Regions from separate parts of the Corynebacterium poyangense genome, predicted to be linked through region 2. Evidence: predicted binding sites of a transcription regulator. Region 2 holds the regulator's gene; the other holds the start of a gene.

Region 1 (11,752 bases), 240 kb from region 2:
TTTCTCCAGGAGGGGGAGCATCTGGAGAAACTGGTTGACGTGCGGGAGCAATGGCACCACCGGGGACGTTAGGCTGAGCCAGGATACTTGTTTCGTGGGCAGCAGGATTGTCATTGAAAGAGGGTGCCCACGCTGGATCTGGTTCAGCCACACGAGTTTGTCGAATCACCTCAGTGAGATCCTCGGATCGAGAATTATCCGGATGATCAATAATGCCGGTAGGCTCTAAAGGTCCAGTTAAACCGCTAGTATCAGGGGGGATTTCCGCGGCACGGTGAGCCGCTGCGTTTTGTGGAATCGGCACGATATAGTTGGGGAATTTCAATTCCCGGGACACATCATCGAGAGCGGCTAAATATTCCTCGGCGTCGGTGAAACGCTGAGAGGGTTCCCGCGCTGTTGCAGTGGCGACGAGTTCATCAACCAAATGCGGAATGCCAGGCTCCGCAGCGGAAGGCGAGGGAACATCCTCTTTTAAGCGGTGATAAGCGTGATCAAGCTGGGTTTCGCCATGGAAGGGGGTGTGTCCAGTTAATAACTCATAAAATAAGATCCCGGCAGAATAGACATCGCTAGCTGTGGTAATTTCCCCGCCACTTACTTGTTCGGGAGACAAATACGACACTGTGCCAACGATTTTTCCGGTTTCGGTATTGCGCGAAGCTGCCCGCACCAACCCAAAATCGGCGAGTTTCACCAGGTGGTTATTGTTGATTAAGACGTTATCGGGTTTGATATCGCGATGGACCATACCCGCGTTGTGGGCTACTGACAGTCCAGTGAGCAAGCTTCGTATTACTCCTGCGGCGGCATACGGGGGTAATGGTCCAGTTTCAGCCAAAAGCTCCCGGAGAGTTCCGCCGGTAATTAATTCCATGACGAGGAAAATATGGTCTCCGTCGGAGCCGAAGTCATAGACGTTCACCAAATTGGGGTGAGAGAGTTGAGCCATAGCTCGGGCTTCTCGGCGAAACCGGGTACGGAAAACTGGGTCGGTAGCAAAGCGTTGGTCCATGACTTTGACCGCAACCGCTCGCGCTAGCCTTAAATCAACGCAGCGGTACACAGTTGACATTCCACCACGGGCAATCGGTCGATCGATCCGGTAGCGTGCTTCGAGGATATCCCCGACCTTCAGTTCAACCATGGCTATAAGTATGGACGATATGGGGGTCGACGTGCCACAAGCCCCCGCGAAGAGGTGTTAAACAGTGCTAAGGTAGCTGCGTGGCTGATAACATCAAATCTTCAGTTTTGTCTGCTGACGAACCTTTACTGGACGTGCCGGCTGTAGCAGAGCGCCTGGATGTTCCGGTAACCCACATCATCAATATGGTCAAGGAGCGTAAGTTGATTGCGGTGTGGGATCATGGAGTGCGCAAAATCCCGGCAGTGTTCTTGGGCGAAAAGGGAATCAATCGTTTTGTACCCGGCGTTATCACCTTGTTGTCCGACGGCGGATACCAGGATGGGGAAATTTTGCGCTACCTATTTAGCGAGGATGATTCTTTGCCGGGCCGTCCCGTTGACGCACTTCACGGTCATTTAGCGAGGGAAGTCATGCGTCGAGCACAGGCGATGGCGTTTTAAGACTTAGCTCACTGCTGGGGTATGGGTGAGGCTGACTCTTCGGCGAGGGCCGACGCAAAGATCGCTCATCACCCAAGCCGCGAGTCCGGACACGACCATCCACGCCAAGTTATAAAGCATGTGGTTTCCGGAACCCGAGAACGCCATGGTAACGACGATGGAGAGACCGATAACCCAGCGAACCAGAAGATGCGGTGGTTTGACGGTTCCCACCAAGGAAATCACGCTGGCGTAGTACCACGGCAGGGTCACCGAGTTAAAGATGAATGCTACAAGGTAGGCGGCGGCGGTGCCGGCGACAGCAGTTCGTGCGTTTTTGCGGAAGAGCCACCACACTATAACTAGTCCAAGCAGCATGAACCCCATGCTGACGGTGCGGAAAATGGCGAGGGGGGTGTTAAAGGAAAAGTCTTCATTCCCTAGTTGGAAGAAGGGGGTGATCAGGCTGGCAAGTAATGAGGGAAGTGCCAGGGGGTTAATGACCTTAGAATTCCCGCTGATTTGTGATAGCCAACCCCAGCTAGAACCAGATAGCCAGGTTACTAGGCTCACTACTGCAATTGTTTCGCTGAGAGCTATCGCCCCTGACACGAAGAAACTTATGATTCTAGGTCCCCAGGGGTCGCCTAATTGTCCGCCGTAGGTGCGTACTGCGAGCCACACGATGAAGGGAACAGCAATCGCTGCGGTAACTTTGAGAGACACCGCCAGCCCAATGAGGCCGATTCCGCTGAAGAAGTGCTTTTTTAAGGAGAGATAGATCCCGAGGCTTACGAGCCCGACCATGACGGATTCATTATGCATTCCCCCCACCATGTGGAGAACCATGACGGGGTTGGCGACACCGAGCCAAAGAGCCATGATCGGGTCTCCGCCGAGTTTGACGGCAATGCGGGGAATTGCCCACATGATGGCGAAGAACCCAGCAATGGAGACGAATTTATAGAGTAAAACCCCTAGGGTGACGTTATCGCCAACTATTTTGGTGATGGCATCGCCGAGCCATAAATGCAAGGGCCCGTAAGGGGTCGTGGTGTTTCGCCAGTCAAAGGAGACTTCGTGCAGCATGGGGCCGGGATCAATTGCTGCTCCCTGGGTATAGGGGTCAAATCCGTCGCGGATCATAGCCCCTTGCATGAGGTAGGAATACACATCCCTCGATAACATCGGGGCGGCTGGAATAAGGCAGAGAATCTGGGCAAGAAGTAGACGTCGTATCTTATACAGACGTTCAGATTCGCTATCGAGAGTGCAGAAAACATAGCGGCGTCCGGCTAAAGCCCAAGTGCCGACAATAAGTACCAGACCTAGGAAGAAACCTATATTCGAGAGGGCTGCACCGTGCCCGTAGGCGAGGAATCCGAGATGAAGAGCGTCGAGGACGCCACCGCGGTTTCGGGTAGCTCCGGCACCAAAGGAGCTGAAGGAAAGTAACAGAGTAGAACCGATGGTGAGGGAAAAACACGAGGGGAGTGTCGCGGCAGAAATTCTCACAATTAATACCGCCGTTCGGTAGCTTTGAGCGCTAATTCCTTGAGTAGGGTGAATACCTCGTCGGGAATGTGCGCTGAAGATAAATAATCAATGCCAGAGGCCTTTAAGTCACTGATCCTGGACTCGATGACGTCTTCAGCGCCGGTGTCTTGAATGATGCTGGTGAGTCGCTGGATGATGGCATCATCTTTGGTTCGTCCCACGTGCCGGCGAAGTTCGGCAGCGGCCGCAGGGTCATGGCGATCTGCGTAGGTTAAGGCAGTGCATAATAATTCCGTACGTTTCCCTTGTCTCAGGTCATCGCCAGCGGGTTTGCCGGTGATAGCTGGGTCTCCAAAGACCCCAAGAAGATCGTCACGGAGTTGGAATGCGACGCCAATATCTCGCCCATAATGACGAAGAGCGGAGATGACAGTGTCATCGGCTCCGGCGATAGCGGCGCCCAGGTGTAAGGGGCGCTCGATCGTATAGGCCGCAGTTTTATAGAGATTGACTGAATTGGCTGCAGCAATATCCTCGGTTCCGGCGGCTTCCAAGGAAATATCGAGCAACTGGCCGCCAATGACTTCGGTGCGCATTCCCCGCCAGGGTGCTCGGGCGCGGGTTAATGCTGCCGGGGATAGACCCGATTCCAAAAACATGTCTTCGGCCCAAACTAAGGCGAGGTCTCCGACTAAAATAGCCACTGATTCACCAAAATGATCTGCTGATCCGCACCAACGTGATTCCTGGTGGGTCCGGGCTACGCTTCGGTGGATGGTGGGATTGCCCCGGCGGGTATCGGAAGCATCAATTATGTCGTCATGGATGAGGGCGCAGGCTTGGATAAATTCCAGGGAGGAGATTGCGCGAATTACGGCGTCGGGGTCTTCTTCTCCGGACAGTCCACGCGCTGCTAAAAAACCAGTCCAGGCATAGAGAGGTCGGACTCTTTTGCCGCCTTCGAGGATGAAGCGAGATAGGTGACCGACAGCCTTGTCGACCGGTGCCCCAATGGTGCGGACTTCCTCGTGCCGGGAATCGATATAGTCGGCCAGAGCCTTAGTGACCTCGGCAGGGATTTCTTGATGAATATTCATGGGACGCGGACCTCTGGGACATGACGATGGGACCGTTCCCAACATTACCGACCGTTGCTGACAATGCTGGAATTGACTGGCAAAGCGGAATACAGCACGGCGAAAGGCCGTGAGTCCCCAGAAAAATAGTAGTTGCGGAGCAGATCTTGGAATCCTAGCGAACGATAGAGGTGAAAGGCGGCGTTAGATTCTTGAGGGACCTCGGGGGTAGAGAGCACGGCATAGTCGGCGGGCACGTGGTGGAGAAGCTGAGATATGAGCATTCGCCCTACTCCTCGAGATTGTCGAGAAGGCGCGACGTGAAGCTCAGCTACTTCAAAGAAACTGGACAAAATGTTTCGGTAGTGGGTGATGGGGGGAGAGTGGTGGGCGAGACCATGCTCAAGTTGGCGATACCACCAATGATCTGGAGTTCCTAGGAAACCGTATGCCACCCCGATGATGAAGTCCTGTTCTATCGCGCAGAGAGCGGTAAAGGCGGGGCGGGATGTGTCACGACGCCAATTCTCGATCTGGCGATTCCGAAGTGACGGACTATATCCCATTGCGGTCAGGTAGATGTCTACGAAGGCGGGACAATGCACCGAAAATTCAGGGATACTTAGGCGCCGAATTTCCACAGTCACAATCTCTATCGAACCATGAAACCTTGCGTGGTGGGACTAAATAAGGCAAAAACCTTCCGATGGGGTTGCTCAAGATGCTAAAATTAGAACAAAAGTTCGATTTTTTAAGTGGTGATGTCCGAGGCGCTATCTAGTGTCAAAGTCACAGCAACGCAGAAAGATTATTTTGGGAAAGGATGTGGAGATCGTGGCTCAGGTAATTTCAGCAACTACTCGTTTTAGTCAACCATGGCAGGGGCGGTCCTCTTTCCTTAGTCGTGCGCATTTTCTGCTTGCTCAAGCCATTGAGCAGCGCGCGGGGGGACACTATGCCCAAGCCTTCGAAAGTGCTTATCAAGCAGCTCTTCGAGTGGCGGGATCCCGGATATCCCAGTCAGCTCCAAAAAAGCGCCGTGCGGGGACTCAAGATGCTTGGCACAAGTTAGCGCTTATTGACAGCCAAGGTGAATATTGGGCGCAAGTTTTTCGGAGCTACCGGTCTCAGCGTCAACGGCTCCTGGCAGGAGCGCCGGATCTGCGAGACTCGAAGGTGGTAGATCGGCTAATCGAACAGGTGGAACAGTTCCTCGAAGAAGTAGAAAACGGGGGTATCTACTCTTCCGCAGCATAGTTTCTTTTCGGCGCTCATGATCGTTCTCTATATTTTTGGCGGCGCCTACGGAACAATCGCGCTAGCCTAAACGTTAATAGAGCTGTAAGGGTTCTTATCACGTCCGCTAAAATCACAGACCATGCTGATGTGATAGTGAAACGCATATCGCCGGGAGGAATGCTGTGTCATTATCAGACCAGGAGCGTCAGATGCTTCGCGAGATTGAGCAGTCTTTGCTTGCTGATGATCCTCGATTCGGGGCACGCGTGGGGCACGATGATAGCTATAGCAATCCGGTAAGTGGGCTCACCTTGCGTGGGGTAGCCTTAACCGTACTAGGGCTCGTCCTCCTGCTAGGCGGAGTGGCCTTAGCTCAAACCAGCCTATGGTGGGTAGCTCTAAGCGTGTGTGGGTTTGCCCTGATGCTAGGGTCGGGCATTTGGATGTTGCGCGGTGGACGCAGTGCATCGGAGATCAATTTTGGGCACAAACCACAGAAGAAACCATCACCATCACGTGGTTCTAGTCTAGGGGACCGTTTAGAAGATAACTTTCGGAGACGATTCGACAATCCCTAAACCATTATCCGTACCACTTCTAGTCCACACTAACTTCCGGTAGACTTTTACATCATCAACCCTGGTCTTGCCCTGATAAGGGGGACCAGGGTTTTCTTTGCTCCAGCTATCGTCGTCGAGAGGCTTCGCCACGTGTGCCGAGCCTTTTATCTTCGGATCCCCCACTTTCTCCCACTTTCAATCCCCACTCCTCCCCACTGACATACCTCCCGGCCAGTTTGCGAGGGGAGACTATAGTAAATGGCCCAGGTCAAGAGGGTTTTTGTGTAGTCTGTGATTATTGGTATTGATGAGTCGCAATACCAGTACTGTGCCTAAAGAGGTATTTGATGGGGGTATAGCGCCTTCTCCAGGTGTGTCAGCCTAGCGAGATTATTTGCTGTTTTTTCCTGGTTAACCTGGGAAAATGATAGTTTTCGGCAAAATTAAGGGGTGTGTCGAGGTTGATTGTGGGGGAAAGTGGGGTATTGTGGGGCGCAGCGGTGGAGTGATGCTCTCTTGTTAGGGAGAGGCCATCACGCCATAGCGTGAGAAAGTCGATCCGTGTCGTCGAGCGGAGGAGGAGGGTACCGACTGTGTTCTTGGGTACCTACACCCCGAAGCTTGATGACAAGGGAAGACTGACTCTTCCAGCAAAATTCCGTGAGGAATTAGCTGGGGGCCTTACTGTCACGAAGGGGCAAGACCACAGTCTTGCGGTCTATCCCCGGGAGGAGTTCGCAGCTCGCGCTCGTAAAGCAGCAGCGGTCTCGAGGACAAACCCTCAGGCTCGAGCTTTCATTCGAAACCTCGCAGCGAGTGCGGATGAGCAACGGCCTGATAGTCAAGGGCGCATCACCTTATCGGCAGCGCATCGCGAATATGCCGGCTTAGTCAAGGAATGCGTAGTCATCGGCTCAGTGGATTTCTTGGAGATCTGGGATGCAGAATCCTGGTCTCGTTACCAGGAAGAAACCGAAGCTGATTTCTCATCAGCTGACTCGGACGACGTGCTCGGTGGCCTGTTATAAAGGCTCACCTCCACGGAGTGCGTATATGGACTCTGTTCGAGGTTGACACTCTGGTGTACTTCCCCGATATCAGATTGCCCCTCGGACAGGGCCCTATATGCGCCCCGCGCACTTGAAGCAATGAATGGCTTAAGACAACACAGGGGGCATCGCCTTGGAGGACCACACCACCACCGATTATGGCCACGTCCCAGTGCTCAAAGATCGGGTAACCGAACTTCTTAGCCCGGCGATTACGAGGGCAGGTGATAAGGCAGCCATCGTCGATTGCACCCTGGGGGCTGGTGGGCACAGTGAAAACTTTCTGCGGAGATTTCCTCATGCCATTGTGGTGGGGGTAGACCGAGACCCCTCTGCTCTTAGTCAAGCTACTGATCGTCTCCAGCCCTATCGAGATCGGTTCTTCCCGGTGCATGCGCGCTTTGATGACCTTGCTGAAGCAATCCAGGATGATAGTCATCTTCACGAGATATGTGCGTCGGGCATTCACGCTGCGCTTTTTGATCTTGGAGTCTCCTCCATGCAGTTGGACCAGCTGGACCGAGGGTTTGCTTATCGGGCCGATGCTCCGTTGGATATGAGGATGGATCCTAGTTCCGGGATCACCGCAGCTGATGTCCTGAACACCTATGCGCATGGGGATTTGGCGCGGATTTTCAAAACCTATGGTGAAGAACGTTTCGCTGGAAAAATAGCCAGCGCTATTGTTCGGGAGCGAGAAAAAGCCCCCTTTGAGTCTTCGGCGCGTCTCGTGGAATTGCTTTATGCCACGATTCCGGCGGCTACTCGGCGCAGTGGCGGACATCCCGCGAAGAGAACTTTCCAAGCCTTAAGGGTGGAAGTTAACCAGGAATTGGATTCTCTGACGCGGGTGATACCGGTTATGGCAGACCTGCTAGCGCCGGGTGGACGCATGGTTTTTATGTCCTATCAATCATTAGAGGATCGCATCGTCAAGCGATCCTTTAGTGAGCTAACAGCGTCGGCGACGCCACCGGGATTACCGATGGATTTGCCTGGAACAGCTCCACAATTTCGGTTGCTGACCCGTGGTTCTGAAAAAGCCTCGCCGCAAGAGATTGCTGATAATTCACGAGCTGCGCCGGTGAGGGTCCGGGCAATTGAGAAAACGAGCACAGAGTACGGAGGTCAGCGATGACTATGACAACTGGAAGCGATCGCTTCACCCGCACCCGTGCCCGTAGTCGGGAACGGGAGCGAAATAGCTCTCGTCCGAGTGGCACCGTGCGGGGCACTGAACGTCGCTCACATGTAGGGGCGCGTTCCACAACGGCGCCAGGGCGAAGTCGTACAGCTACCCGCAATTGGTCGACCGGGACAGCTTTTGCGCCAGCTCCCTCTCGCCAGCCGTCGAGTCCGTCTCGGCGTCAGCGAGAAACCCCGTCGCGTAAGCAAGGACGGCTTGGGAGCCGTCAGGTGGTGTCCATTCGGGGCCGACAGATTGGCTCTGTTCGAGTAGCGCACCGCTGGGTAAAAATAGCTGGTGCAGCAGTCGCCATGTTAATCAGTGCAATCGGGTTAACAATGTACCTTTCTGGAGTCACCACGCAGCAGGCCTTTGCGCTGCAAGATCTCACGTCCCAGGAATCTCAATTAGAAAATCAGCTGGAAACCTTGCATCGGGATCTTGCGGATAAGTCTTCTGCGTCGGCACTGGCTAAGCAGGCTGCGGAGATGAATATGGTGGTTCCAGTGCAACCTACGGTGCTAGGGCCCGATGCGCATGGTGTGATGGTGGAACAGCGTCCAGGTGACAACACCACACGGCCGGTTATTGATATCAATAGCCAATCAAATTCTCAGCAAACGGCAAGCAGCCGCCCAGAAGACACCCGTAATATGTCTGATCGGTTGGCCGCTGTGCCTCAGGGTGAACGGTTACCGCAGCAGAATGCTCAGACGCAGAACAATGTCACTGGGCAGAATTCCCAAGATCCTGCTCAAGCTCCCTATTCGCCACGTCGACAGTAAGGTTGGTGAGCGTAGGTCGTGACGCCTCCACAGGATGGCAGAGGTCCAGCGGGACGAGGGCGCTCGTCCCGTCGTTCGCCTTATCGAGAGCAACAACCACGTCCTCAGGACAAGGCTCGACGCCTCGGGCCGCGAGTCAAACCCGAAATTCAAACTTTTGGCACTTCTAGACGTGTAGCTGTAGTCGTAACGGTGGTCATTGTTGTGGTGGGACTGCTGATTGGGAGACTCGCCTGGGTTCAGCTGGTGTGGGGTCCCAATTTGCACAACAAGGCAGAACTACAGCGCTCCCGGGTATATACCGAACCAGCTCGTCGTGGGGAAATCGCTGATCGTGATGGGCGTCCGATGGCCTACACCATGCAAGCTCGTTCTCTAACGGTGTCTCCCACTTTGCTTCGGAAAGAGTTGGGGGAGTTAGCTGATCAGCAGATGGCCGCAGAAGGGTTAAATAGCGCTGCCCGGGATCAACAGCGGGACCAACGAGTTGAGCAACAACTCGAAGATATGGCTAAAGGTATTCCGGAGAAAATTAAAGGTGCCACCAATGCTGCTCAAGATCAAGTAAAAAGCGATGACATCCTCAAGAAACTTAAAGAGGATTCCACCTATGAGGTGTTGGTGCGCAATGTCGACCCCGATGTGGCAGCAGAAATCGCTTCCGAATATCACGGGGTGGCGGCAGATCACCAAGACATTCGGCAGTATCCGAACGGCGCTGTTGGGGAAAACGTTATTGGCAAAGTATCTATGGACGGCCAAGGTCAGTTTGGATTTGAAGCCTGGGCAGACTCTACTCTCGGAGGAATCAATGGGCGCAAAACCGAGGACGTGTCGGTCAACGGCCAAGTAATTCCTGGAACATTGAGAGACCAGGTGCCGGCTGTAGATGGAGCAAATGTTGACCTGACTTTGGATCTTGATTTACAAACCTATGTGCAGCAGCAGCTTGAACAAGCGAAGCGAAATTCCGGAGCTCAGGATGCCTCTGCCGTGGTGCTTGATGCTAAGACTGCTGAGGTGTTGGCGATGGCGAACTCAGATACCATTGATCCCAACTCCGAGGTGCAAAAACAGCTAGAACAAGGGCACACCTTTGATAACACCTCGGTATCTCATCCTTTTGAGCCGGGCTCGGTAGCCAAGGTGATTACCGCGGCCGCCACTATTGAGGAAGGGTTGACAACACCGGATGAAGTTCATCAAGTACCTGGCAGCATAGAAATGTCTGGGGTGCGGGTGAATGATGCGTGGCAGCACGGCACGCTGAATCTCACCACTACCGGCATCTTTGGAAAATCCTCCAACGTGGGGACCTTGGAATTGGCGCAGCGTTTAGGGGAGAAAAAATTTGCTGACTATCTTCAACGATTTGGAGTAGGGCAAAGTACCGGTATTGAGTTACCGAACGAATCCCAGGGACTGTATCCTGCCCCAGAGCAGTGGGGTGGAGGTACTTTTGCCAATCTGCCGATTGGTCAGGGCATGTCATGGACCACCTTGCAGATGGCGTCGATTTATCAAACTTTGGCAAATGGTGGAGAAAGGGTCGAGCCTCGAATAATTAAATCTATTACCTCACCCAACGGCCAACAGCAGCCCTTGGATAAACCGAAAACGACGCGGGTGGTCAGCGCGAAGACTGCGCGCACTGTAGTGGATATGTTCCGAGCTGTGTTGCAGCATGATCCGACGGGTGTGCAAAGCGGAACGGCGGGTAATGCTGGGCTTGCGGGTTATCAACTGTCGGGAAAGACGGGAACGGCTCAGAAGGTAGATCCCAAGACGGGGGCCTATTCTCAAAATCAGTTCTGGATTACGTTTGCTGGTATCGCACCGGCTGATGATCCCCGTTATGTCATAGCTATCATGCTTGATGAACCTCATCGCGGAGTTCACGGAGAAGGGGGACAGTCTGCAGCTCCACTATTTACCGATATCGCATCCTGGCTTTTAGACCGAGATAATGTGCCGCCGTCACCACCGATGGAGGGGCAATTGGTGTTGCAAGCGAATTAATACTCTGTCCTCAAAAATATCTGTTACCCAAGGAGATCAGTACGATGGCGACAAAACTTTCCACCCTGGTGGACTTAGCTGGCGGTAGGCTCGAGAACGCTGACCGCAGCCAAGATTTGCTTATCCATGACATCGGACTAGACTCCTCCCGGCTACCAGAGGGTGGCCTTTTCGCGGCCCTGCCAGGCACGCGCACCCATGGTGCTCGCTATGCTCATAACACCCCAGCCGCGGCGATCTTAAGCGATGAAACTGGGGCGAAGATTCTTCGGGAGCAAGGGGACACTCGCCCAGTAATCATCGTTGAGGACGTTCGCGCTATTTTGGGTGTGCTCGCTGCAGAGATCTATCAGCACCCTTCTCGAGAGTTCACGCTGATTGGGATTACCGGCACCTCAGGAAAAACCACGACCAGCTATCTTTTAGAAGCCGGGTTAAGAAAAGCGGGCTGTAGCGTCGGACTTATTGGGACCACAGGAACTCGGATTAATGGAAATCCGGTTGATACCCCATTAACCACCCCGGAAGCACCTATGCTGCAGCATCTCTTCCGACACATGGCAGATTCCGGAGTTACTCACGTAGTCATGGAAGTATCTAGCCATGCTCTAGCCCTCGGCCGAGTAGATGGTAGCGCATTTGACGTGGCGGTTTTTAGCAACTTATCTCAAGATCACCTCGATTTTCACCCCACCATGGAGGATTATTTCGAAGCGAAAGCACGTTTTTTCCACCCCGCATCCAGTGTGCGAGCTCAGCACAGCATCATCTG
Region 2 (11,752 bases):
GCTCATTTTTCTTCTCCTCACCCGGAATCGACTTCCCTCATATTTGGGATCATCGTTTGCGTTCATAGCTCCGCTTACAGCTAGCCAGGCAGAAGGTCCTAGCGCTCAGACTGGAGCGGTGCTTTTTGTCGGTCTCGTGTTAATGGGCGTCGGTATTCTGGTGAAAATCGCAGGCCGACGAGTTATCGACGCGGTCATGCCGCCAGCGGTCACAGGTGCCATCGTGGCACTCATCGGGCTGAATCTAGCGCCAGCAGCAACCGGAAATTTTCAGGCTCAACCACTGGTAGCCACGGTAACAATGGTGGTGATCATTGTGGCGACTGTTGCTGGCCGCGGCATGATTTCACGCCTAGGAATTCTTATTGGCGTCGTGGTGGGTTGGATTTTCGCCGCCGTCACTGGCAATCTTGCTGAGGGCTCGCGCCAAGCTATTGCACATGCTCCATGGATCGGGTTTCCTACGTTCCACGCTCCGCAATTCTCCGCGTCTGCCATCTTAGTGGCGTTACCTGTGGTCATTGTCTTAATTGCAGAAAATGTCGGCCACGTAAAAGCCGTTAGTGAAATGACTCGCCGCGATCTCGATGACCTCGCTGGCACGGCGCTTTTTGGTGATGGTTTAGCCACAACCTTAGCCGGTGGATTCGGTGGTTCCGGAACTACCACCTATGCCGAAAATATTGGTGTTATGGCAGCCACCCGGGTGTATTCAACGGCGGCTTATTGGGTGGCCGGTTTCACCGCCATAGCTTTGGCTTTTATTCCTAAATTCGGGGCGCTTATTTTTACCATCCCCACCGGGGTTTTAGGCGGTGCCACTATTGTTCTCTACGGTTTAATCGGAATGCTCGGTATCCGAATTTGGCAGGACAATAAGGTCAATTTCAATAATCCAGTTAATTTAACCACCGCAGCTATAGCGTTAATCGCAGGTATCGGCAACCTCACCTTGGCCGTCGGACCTCTTAACTTAGAAGGCATTGCCTGGGGATCAGGTGGAATTATTGTGGCCTACCCGGTCCTTAAATGGCTCTATAGTCACGTGGGAGAAGGACAATCCGCGCGCTATTAACACTTCCTCAATAATTCCTCCAGCCGAAGATACACCAGAACCGGGGTTGGTCGTTGTAAACTAACCCCGGTTCTGGTGTGGTCTCAAGCCTCTTAAGCGTTATCGAGATCCTTTTCAATGAGCGCGGCAATCTTTTCCACTGCCTCTTCATTATCTGAGGTGACAGTAACTTGATCCCCTTGTTCCGCGCCAAGAGCCATGATCATCAAAGAGGAGGCGGCGTCGGTTTCTTCATCATCTTCTGACCCCACTAGGGTGAGGAAGATATCGTCATCGTACTCTCCAGCGGCATCAGCGATGATGGATGCTGGACGGGCATGGAGCCCAACGGAAGATCCGACAGTAACGGTCTTGGAGGCCATGGGTTTTCCTTTCCTCTTGAGTGTGAACTTGGCTGGTATGGTCACCCTTCGTACCAAGTTCGGTTCTTTATATATTTTAGGTGTTATTTCCTCAACCTGCCAGGAAGTACAGCATTTTTATATCTGCAATGGGATAGAAAATCTCATGCAGTTTCATGGTTGCTGGCTCCAAGGCGGTTAGCCTTGCTAGGCCAGAATTGCTTGAGTGCTATGACCGTGAGCGTGGATACTAGAATTCCGGCAGCTAAGGCCACTAAAAATGCCCATTGTGGTTGAATCACTAGAATGACGAAGATTCCGCCGTGGGGAGATTGAGTTCCTACCCCAAGCATCATGCTGAGGGCGCCGGTGACAGCTCCGCCCGTCATCATGGCGGGTATGACCCGGAGGGGGTCCGCGGCTGCAAAAGGAATGGCGCCTTCAGAGACAAAGCTCAGTCCTAGCAGCCATGCAGATTTACCGTTTTCTTGTTCGGCTGGAGTAAAGAGAGATTTCCGCACGAAGGTGGCAATGCTCAGGGCGATGGGCGGAACCATACCCGCGGTCATGACCGCTGCCATAATTTTGAGACTTGCTTCATCGCCGGTAGATAGTCCCGCGGTAGCAAAGAGGTAAGCGGCTTTGTTGACGGGCCCACCGAGGTCAAAGCACATCATCATGCCAAGGATAATTCCCAAGATGGCTGCTGAAGATCCAGACATACTGGTGAGCCAATTTTGCATTCCGTCCATGGCCATACTGAGTGGTCGGCCTAGGAGCAAGAACATTAGCAGCCCTACTGATAGAGAAGACAGAAGGGGGATGATGACAACTGGCATGAGGGAGCTAATCACCCGAGGTACTTTCCATGACCCGATCCACATGGCTATTAAGCCGGCGATTATTCCGGTGACGAGGCCACCAATAAAACCGGCACCAAGGAGAACGGAAAGAGCTCCGCCGACAAAACCAGGCGCAATTCCAGGACGGCCAGCTAAGGCGTAGGCGATATATCCAGAGAGAGCTGGAACGATGAATTGCATAGCCATTTGGCCGCTGGCAAAAAGCAAAGCACCGAGGTAAAGCAACCAACCGGAGCGCTCAAAGGTGAAGGTTTCTCCGTCGGAAACTATGGTGTGACTGGGTAAATTGGTGGGGGAGAAGCCGGTGGCGAGCGCTTTCCAAGCATTGGCCATATCTGATCCGCCGACGAGGAACCCCAGTGCTAGAAGTAGACCGCCAGCAGCTACGAAAGGAATCATGTAGCTCACGCCGGTCATGACAGCTTGCTGTATGCGTCGACCCCAACTTTGTTTTTCCGCCACTGCGGATTCGGTGTCGCTAGTTTCGCTTTGGTGTCCGTCTCCTTGTGCTTGCACTATAGGTGCACCAGGAGTACGAGCTGCGTGAATCGCTTCGTCGATCATCCGGTCTGGCTCGTTAATAGCTCGTTTCACCCCCGAGCTAATCACGGGTTTTCCGGCAAAGCGTGCTCGGTCTTTCACCCCCACGTCGGTGGCAAAAATAACGGCGTCTGCGGCGCTGATTACTGCTGGCTCAAGGGGGGTGACGGCAGAAGAACCCTGAGTTTCTACGTGGAGTTCTACGTCGTTTCGGCCTTGGGCGGTTTGGGTTAATGAATCCGCCGCCATATAGGTGTGCGCAATTCCGGTGGGGCAGGCGGTAACTGCCACAATTCGGGTAATGGCTTCATTCTTGGTGTTTAGCTCCGACGCCTGCGCGCTGCTTGCTTTCGTAGCGTCGGCAGTTTTCTTGGGGCGGTTCAGCACCTCCTTTATTGACTGCACAAACTCTTCAGAGGTCGGGGCTTGGTTGAGAGTAGCGAGGAAATCTTTTCGCACGAGGGCTCGGGCTAGGGAGGAAAGAATACGTAAGTGGTCTTTTCCCGCTCCTTCCGGTGCAGCGATAAGAAAAACTAGGTTTGCTGGTCCGTCCGGCCCTGAAAAATCAACTTTGTGGGAGAGTCGGGCGCACGCTAGTGTCGCTTGGGTTACTGCACGAGATCGACAGTGGGGGATGGCCACACCGCCGGGGACTCCGGTGGGTGATTTGTTTTCCCGTGCTTGAGCGTCTTGGGCTAACTGTTCGGTGCTGGTGCTGCGGCCAGCTCGGGTCACTAGAGCGGCTAAGGCGGTGATGACATCGGCGGGGGTATCTCCCAGTGATTGATCCAGAACCACCAGCTCCGGGGTGATGAGGTCGGCATTCATTGGATGCAACTTCCTTGAGTTGATAGGGATATGGGGAATTTAGGGATGAGTTTTCAAGTGGGTTAGTTGAACAGCCTCTGGGTGAATCAGCTCAGGACTAGGAATAGTGGTTCCTGGTAAGGCTGTAGCTGCGGATCCATAGGCCACCGCATTCTTTAGACATTGTGGATAATCAGCTCCACGGCTACGGGACAAAACGTATCCGGCTAGGGAACAATCCCCAGCCCCGACAGTGGATACCACAGTGATGGGGGGTGGAGAAGCATGCCAGGCACCGTCCTGGGTGACCAGCACGGCTCCGGATGCACCTAAGGTTACGAGGATTTCCGGGATGCCGCGTTGTTGTAGTTCTTGAGCGGCAGCAAGAATTCCTGAAAATTCTCGACGTGCAGCCGCTTCTTCAAAGGATTCCCCGTGATTTCCACTGAGCTGAGCAAGTTCGAGGCCATTGGGTTTAATGAGGTCCGGACAAGCGTCGCTAAGATTCTGTCCCAACGCCACCATCGCAGCATCTGATGTGTCAACAGCTATCTTCAAGTCTGGTTGCTGACTTCTCAGTTTCCTGATCACGTGGGAATATAGGTCTTCGGGGCAGCCGGGAGGTAAAGATCCAGCAAGAATTATCCACTGCGCCTGTTGTGCTTCAGCGAGGGTTAATTCAACCAATCCATCGATTTCTTCCGGCGTCAATCTAGGGCCAGGACCGTTAAGTTTAGTTGTCTTACCATCAGGTTCAGTTACCGTGGTGTTTGTTCGAATTGCTTCGTTAATAGGGAAAGAGCGATAAGGGATCTGGGTTTCTTTGAGTAGGGAGATAAATAAATCATCTATGCTGCTGGGGAAGATAGCTAACGTCTGAGATTGGGCACGATGGATGGCATTTGAGACGTTGATGCCTTTCCCTCCAGCAACCCGAGTCGCTGAGTCAAGGCGATGGACGCTGCCTCGTTCCAGCGGTTCGGCGAGAGCGAGGGTAGCATCGATGCTCGGATTAAGCGTCAGGGTAACAATCACAGCACTTACCTTTTGGGATGTGAACAATTCGTGGTTCCGTATAGCACACAACACTTCCGGAACCAGATGAGGTCTTGGACACGTTCATTTTTGTTTGTGTGTATTGTATGTCCGAATGTGTCCGAAAGTCAAGGCTTTGCTTTTTGAGTCTTTGCGGTATTCCTGAATTTATGGTGTGCTTGTAATTAAGAATGATCCCCTTATGTAGATAGGTGGCGTTATGTCTGCGTCCTCTCCTTCTGTGCCTGTTTCCGGCACGGGTGTAGTTCCTGGAATCGCTTATGCTCCGGTGGTATGGATTAGACCACGACCTGAGCTTCCTAAAGGGGGTGAGGCAGTCCCTGAAGAACATCGTGAGGCTGAATATGAAAGGTTTCAATCAGCCGCTGAGACTGTAGCTCAGCGGCTAGAAAACCGTTCAGAACAAGCTGAAGGTCCTGCTGCTGAAGTTCTTAAGGCAACAGCCGGGATGGTTCGGGACCGGGGCTGGCAAAAGGCAGTGCGGAAGAATGTCCGGGGTGGGCATTCGGCGGAATATTCCGTGGTGACGGCGACGGATAAGTTCGTCAACATGTTTGAGGCTGCCGGTGGGGTAATGGCAGAGCGGACGATGGACCTCAAGGATATTCGCGACCGGGTCGTTGCTGAGTTACGCGGCGAACCAGAACCTGGCTTGCCGCAGGTTTCCAAGGAAGCGGTGCTGTTCGCTGATGATCTTTCTCCAGCAGATACTGCGGCCCTTGATACAACCCATATCATCGGGTTAGTCACCGAGCTTGGCGGGCCGACCAGCCACACGGCCATTATTGCTCGTCAGCTTAATCTGCCGTGTATCGTGGCGGCGGGCGTCGCGCTGCGTAATATTTCGGCCGGTGAAGTGGTATTGGTCGATGGGGCGCTGGGTACAGTCACTGTTGATGCCGACCCTGAAGAAGCCCGGCAGATGGTTGCCGAGTCACGAAGCCGCGCTGAAGCTATCGCCCGCTGGGTGGGGCCAGCTACAACTCGCGATGGGCACAGAGTCCAGTTACTTGCCAACGTTCAGGATGGCAACGCGGCGCGAATTGCCGCGAGTTCCCAGGCTGAAGGAATTGGCCTGTTCCGTACCGAATTGTGCTTCCTAAACGCGACGGAAGAGCCAAGCGTCGAAGAACAAGCGGAGGTATATTCAAAGGTTTTAGCTGCTTATCCTGAATCGAAGGTGGTAGTGCGATCCTTGGACGCAGGGTCTGACAAGCCGATTGCCTACGCAAATATGTCAGAAGAGGAGAATCCCGCTCTTGGGGTACGAGGATTGCGTATTGCTCGAGATAACGAAGCCTTGTTGACCAGGCAGCTCGACGCTATTGCCTTGGCTTCTCAGAAGCTTGGGCGCGGGGAACAAGCCCCTACCTGGGTGATGGCTCCAATGTTGGCTACCGCTAGGGAAGCAAAATGGTTTGCTGGGCTGTGCCAGGAGCGCGGTTTGACCGCCGGCGCCATGATTGAAGTGCCAGCCGCGGCACTTATGGCCGATAAGATCATGCCCTATCTGGACTTTGTTTCCATCGGGACGAATGATCTCACCCAATACACCATGGCCGCCGACCGTATGTCTCCCCAGCTGGCTTATTTGACGGATCCTTGGCAGCCTGCGGTTCTTCGACTCATTAAACATACCTGTTTAGAAGGCAAACGCACCGGCACCCCAGTAGGGGTGTGTGGTGAGGCAGCAGCTGATCCACTTTTGGCTTGTGTTCTTACTGGTTTGGGAGTGGATTCCTTATCTGCCGCCTCAACTGCTGTTGCTGGTGTCGGTGCTCAGTTAGCTGAAGTCGATCTTGAAACCTGCCAAAAAGCTGCGGAAGCTGCGCTTGATTCTTCTGGCGCTCAAGAGGCTCGCGAAGCCGTTCGTGCTATTTTGCTGGGATAACCTGGCATCTGCTTAAACCTAAGGCCTAGGCTCGCAGAGAAGCCTAGGCCTTAAGTGTTCAATGACGGGGTATGGTCACTCTGCTAACACGACTTCGATATCTCGCTCTCGTAGAGCTCGAACAAAGGTGTCTGCGGCTCCGGTGTCAGTAATGACGACATCTATGTCATCAATACCAGCGAAACTCACCAAATAATCATTCCCCATCTTTGTGGAATCACATAGCACTACAACTTTGTGCGCATTTGTGACCATGGCAGATTTGATGGCAGCTTCTTGAGAGTCCGCTGTTGATAGTCCATGATCAATAGTCAAAGCATTGGTGCCAATAAACGCTACATCAGCCCTCATGAGAGCTAGGGTTCGCAAAGCTGTATCACCGATGACTGCTTGAGTGATAGCCCGTACGCTGCCACCGAGGAGTTGGACTTCACTCATCCCTTTATTAGCCAAGTCAAGAGCAGTCGCTAAAGAGTTGGTGACGATTGACCAGTCGCGGGCATGTGGTTGTTCGGCAATGAGATTAGCCAAAGCCGTGACCGTGGTTCCGGCATCCAGGAACATTCCGCCATGAGGTTCAGGTAAATACTTCAGTGCTGCTCGAGCTATTGCTGATTTAGCCGTGGGTGCAGAACGAAATCGAGTGTCAAGGCTAAGCTCAGTGGTTTGGAAATTCTGACTAGCAACCGCACCGCCGTGGACTCGATGAACAATCCCTTCTCGGTCAAGAACAGCGAGGTCTCGTCGGATGGTTTCAGCGGTCACGTCAAAGCGACCTGCTAGTTCTGTGACGTTGACTCTTCCCTCCACTGCGGTCAGCGAGGCAATTTGTCTCCGTCTTTCCTCTGCGTACATCATCATCCTTAAACTTTGTGCCCCCATTGTGAGCGAAAATGGGCATTCACGTTTCTATGTTCCCACTATTTATGTTGTTATGCGTGGGATCGGGCATAAGAGATGCCCGACTATACCCAAAGTACTGCGGATAATCGGGCACAATCTGGCGATAACCTGGTCTTATAGTGTGCGTGTTGAGGTCGGATGAGAGAAGAAATATGTCAGAGAGCTAACCAAAAATGGGGGTGAGGGCAGGTGGTGGAAACAGAATTAGAGTTTTCTGAGTATGCTGACTACTTTCCCCATGATGATGGCGTCGTTGGCTTTTATGGGATCAAAACTTTCGTTGTGGGGAAGTAACCACACTCCTGAGCGATCGCGGTGGAATTCTTTGACTGTTGCTTCTCCATCGATCATGGCGGCGACGAATTCACCGACTTCTGCAACTGGTTGTGAACGAACAACTACCCAATCCCCGTCAAGAATGCCGGCGTCTTTCATGGAAAGCCCGACGACTTTGAGCATGAATAATTCACCATCTCCAACAATTTCTTCGGGAAGTGGGAAGTAGTCGGCAATATTTTCCTCAGCGAGGATAGGGGCTCCCGCTGCAATCTCCCCCACGATAGGAATGTAGCTAGGAGGGGTGCGTTCAGCGTCGATGTCGGGTTCAGGTTGTTTCGCACGCTGCTGTGGGGAGGTGTACTGATCCGGCAGTCGAAGATTCACGGTTCGCGGTTTATTTGGATCCCGCCGTAGATACCCTTTTTCTTCCAGAACCTTGAGCTGATAGGCGACGGATGAGGTTGACTGTAAACCAGTAGCGTCACCAATTTCTCTAATGCTCGGGGGGTATCCGCGAAGCACGACGGCGTCATTAATAACTTGCAAGATCCGCCGTTGACGCTCAGATAAATCTGACTGATCTAACTTCTTATTAACTGAGGTCCGAACCCCCTTTTTCCGCGGCATATACTTCCCCTTCTTCATCAATCTTCGATGCGGTACTTCACTTCACTGTACCTTACTTTAGCTCATCTTGGTACAGCTGTTCGACTAAAACACCGACAACTCTGGACAAATGTTCGAATTATTGCTATAAATCGAACATAGAAGCGAAGAAGAGAACGGGATGGTCCATTGGAAGGTCTAGTATCTCTAGCGCAGAACGTTCAATGACATTGAAATGAAAGGTATTCGGAAATGACTATTGCTCAGAAACCATGCATTTTAGGGCGCAATTTTCACGCTTCTCGGCCCTCTTTTAAAGGCCAGGTCTGGGATCCTCCTACTATGTCCAAGGATTCGGAGCATGGAGATAATGTGCGAACACTATCAGTGATGAATCGAACATATAAACGTGATTATGGCATTGCGGGAACGCAGGGGAATTCAGGAAACGGGAGTCGAAATTACCAGGTTCGACGCACCAACGTACTGAATTTTATTCTCGGAGGTGTGTTCGGATTGAGCCTCCTGGGAGGTTTTCTTTTTTTGGATAGTGTCGATGACCTCCACAGTAATTCTTATGGGACCCAGGCGGTTTCTCATGTACCAGCAGATCACTAGGATATACAGCTGAGAATTCTTCCTAGTGCGAGGTTGGCTTCATGCTCTGTCCTTTTTGTCAGACTCCTCATTCGAGAGTGATCGACTCACGGGTCATCGACGCGGGTATGACGATTAGGCGGCGACGAGAGTGCAGTAGTTGCGGTGGGAGATTTACCACTGTGGAAAAGGCGGTGCTTCTCGTTGTCAAAAGAAACGGTATTACTGAGCCTTTTAGTCGCGACAAACTGATCATTGGTGTACGTCGGGCGTGTCAAGGCCGGGATGTTTCCGACGATGCTTTGAAACTACTTGCTCAGGAAGTAGAGGAAGCTGTTCGGAAAAAGGGTAGTTCGCAGGTGGCGGCCAATGACATTGGTCTTGCAATTTTGGAACCTTTACGCCGGTTGGATGAGGTAGCCTACCTGCGTTTTGCTTCGGTATATAAGTCTTTCGATTCAGCAGAAGACTTTGAGAGCGAGATCAGGTTAATGCGTCGGAAATTTCGGCACGAAGAGTAGCTATTCGTGGTCAAGTGCTCCTAGCGAAACTAGCGCAGCTTATCTACTGCTTTTTGAATACGCCGCATAGAAACGGACTGAGCTGTCCCTAGACGTTGAGCGAAGAGACTAACGCGGAACTCCTCGATGAGCCACTGAATATCGCGAACAGCTGTGGACTGAGCTCTGTTCGGTGGAAGTTTCGTGAGCTTCTTCGCTAAATACTCTTGTGCTTCTTCCACTTGGTCCTGACGATCAGCGTCTCGATCCGGATCGCGGCTCATTTCCTCTAAACGAATTTCAATGGCTTGGAGATAACGTGGCAAGTGTTGAAGGCGGGAAATCCCATATTTCGTGAGTGCATTCTGAGGCAACATGAAGTCAAGCTGACTCTGCATATCCACGATTGCCTCGCCAGTCCAGGTGGCTAATTCGGCTTGAATTTTCTCAAATTTCACCAGCGCGGGGGCCAAGGCCACCACACTTTTCCTGACCCGACCTGGTACTTCATCTTTCACCTTCCCCAACAATATGGTGAATTCATCGGGGTCACGCACTGGGCCACCGTTTGCTATCAGAGCATCCCTGGTCGCCGCTATCCGAGCATCGTTGATAAGACCATCCGCGCCACCGTGAGGATAGCGATCAATAGCTACTTTTTGTTGCAAGGGAAGCCCTTTGATCATTGGTGCCACCCCAACAGTGATTTCCCGTAACAGGAGGGTGAGAATGCTGGTCATCATCGCCGTATCTGCTGCGGCCTGGGTAGGGAGAACCTTCATAGATAATCCTTGAGCGCTGACTACTAACGCGGGATATGCCTCAACGTTTTGTCCGTCCACTGTCGTCATGATGCTGCGAGGGATTGTCCCTAGCGTATCTTGATTCCAGGTTTTAACGACCGTGCTTTCCACATTGCGACTCACGCGACTAACTGATGACCTAATTTGCTGGCTTCGGCGCTTGACTAGGGCAGCTAAATCTTTATCCGCATCGACTATTTTTTGATGACGGTCAATAGCCGCATAGGACATCTTTAAATGCGGAGAGACTTTGCCAAGCTGAAAATCTTCCGCCGTGATACGTTGCCCCCCTAGATCACTGAGAATCTCAGCTAACTGAGCAGTCAGGGATGAGGCGTAGGGGCGTAGTCGTTGAAGAGCTTTCTCAGCATACTCAGGTGCCGGAACTATATTCCGCCTTAAAGTCTTCGGCAGGCTTCTAATCAGTTCGGTTAGCAATTCATAGCGCAACCCAGGAACCAACCAGTCAAATTCCGTGGCATCAATTGAAGCCAACATGGGCAGGGGAACATGCAAAGTAACCCCATCTTGAGGATGGCCGGGCTCAAAGCGATAAGACAAGTCAAATTGATGTTGAGAATGAGTCCACGAATTTGGGAAATCCACCTCGGTTGCTGCTTCGGCTTCTTCACTCAACAGAGCCTTTTTATCGAAATCTAAGAGGTGAGGGTGTTGTTGTTGATTCTTCTTCCACCAAGAGTCAAAAGACTTGCCGTGGGTTACGTACTCCGGCAGACGAGCATCATAAAACTGGAATAGTGCCTCATCATCGGCGACAATCCCACGGCGCCGTAGCCTATCTTCGACGTCTCCGGCTTCATCCAATGCAGCGAGATTCCGATGAAAGAACTCATGATGGGTGTTCCATTCCCCATCGACTAGTGCGTGGCGAATAAACATATCGCGGGCGGCACGTGGATCTATTCGGTGATAGGGAACAAGCCGGTCATCGACGACCGGGACACCAAAAAGAGTAGAGCGTTGATGTACCTGCGCAGCAACCTTCTTCGCAGACCACACAGGCTCGGAATAGTGATGCTTAAGCAAATGCGGCGCTAGATTCTCAGCCCATTCCGGCTTGATCTCAGCCACTTCACGAGCCCATAACCGAGATGTTTCGACGAGCTCCGCCGCCATAACAAAATGTGGCGGCTTTTTGGAAAGCGCCGATCCAGGGAAAATACGGAAACGGGTATTACGCGCACCCTGGAAATCAGGAGTGGAGGAATCCTTGACTCCGATATGAGATAGCAAACCCGATAGGAGGGATCGGTGAATTGCTTCAGGGTCACGTTGTTCGGCTCGGAATTCTGGCTCCGTCCAGCCCAAATCTTTTGTGACATCATGAAGCTGGGAAACTAAATCTCGCCATTCTCTGATTCGGAGATAATGGAGATATTCAGCTTTCATCCTTTTACGGAATTGGTTTCCTGATAGCTCTTTGCGCTGTTCATCAATATAATCCCATAAATTTAAAATCCCCAGGAAGTC

What was found. The regulator LexA, encoded in region 2, represses DNA repair genes until DNA is damaged. The targets are predictions, from matches to a motif close to CGAACANNTGTTCG.
Region 1: GP475_RS07895 (SAV_6107 family HEPN domain-containing protein) is a predicted target of LexA. The motif match lies at 4,875-4,888, and genes of this name have one in related genera.

The regions. Positions count from the first base shown of each region.
Region 1 covers NZ_CP046884.1:1,680,127-1,691,878, reverse strand. The annotation lists gene GP475_RS07920 (protein kinase domain-containing protein) at 1-1,147, opposite strand, end outside; gene GP475_RS07915 (Rv2175c family DNA-binding protein) at 1,240-1,590, shown strand; gene GP475_RS07910 (alpha-(1->6)-mannopyranosyltransferase A) at 1,594-3,084, opposite strand; gene GP475_RS07905 (polyprenyl synthetase family protein) at 3,087-4,163, opposite strand; gene GP475_RS07900 (GNAT family N-acetyltransferase) at 4,208-4,789, opposite strand; gene GP475_RS07895 (SAV_6107 family HEPN domain-containing protein) at 4,923-5,399, shown strand; gene GP475_RS07890 (DUF3040 domain-containing protein) at 5,564-5,959, shown strand; gene mraZ (division/cell wall cluster transcriptional repressor MraZ) at 6,535-6,969, shown strand; gene rsmH (16S rRNA (cytosine(1402)-N(4))-methyltransferase RsmH) at 7,124-8,128, shown strand; gene GP475_RS07875 (hypothetical protein) at 8,131-8,961, shown strand; gene GP475_RS07870 (peptidoglycan D,D-transpeptidase FtsI family protein) at 8,980-10,980, shown strand; gene GP475_RS07865 (UDP-N-acetylmuramoyl-L-alanyl-D-glutamate--2,6-diaminopimelate ligase) at 11,025-11,752, shown strand, end outside.
Region 2 covers NZ_CP046884.1:1,444,510-1,456,261, reverse strand. The annotation lists gene GP475_RS06835 (uracil-xanthine permease family protein) at 1-1,075, shown strand, start outside; gene GP475_RS06830 (HPr family phosphocarrier protein) at 1,168-1,437, opposite strand; gene GP475_RS06825 (PTS fructose transporter subunit IIABC) at 1,581-3,647, opposite strand; gene GP475_RS06820 (1-phosphofructokinase family hexose kinase) at 3,687-4,661, opposite strand; gene ptsP (phosphoenolpyruvate--protein phosphotransferase) at 4,882-6,573, shown strand; gene GP475_RS06810 (DeoR/GlpR family DNA-binding transcription regulator) at 6,649-7,428, opposite strand; gene lexA (transcriptional repressor LexA) at 7,681-8,382, opposite strand; gene GP475_RS06800 (hypothetical protein) at 8,614-8,979, shown strand; gene nrdR (transcriptional regulator NrdR) at 9,021-9,479, shown strand; gene hrpA (ATP-dependent RNA helicase HrpA) at 9,509-11,752, opposite strand, start outside.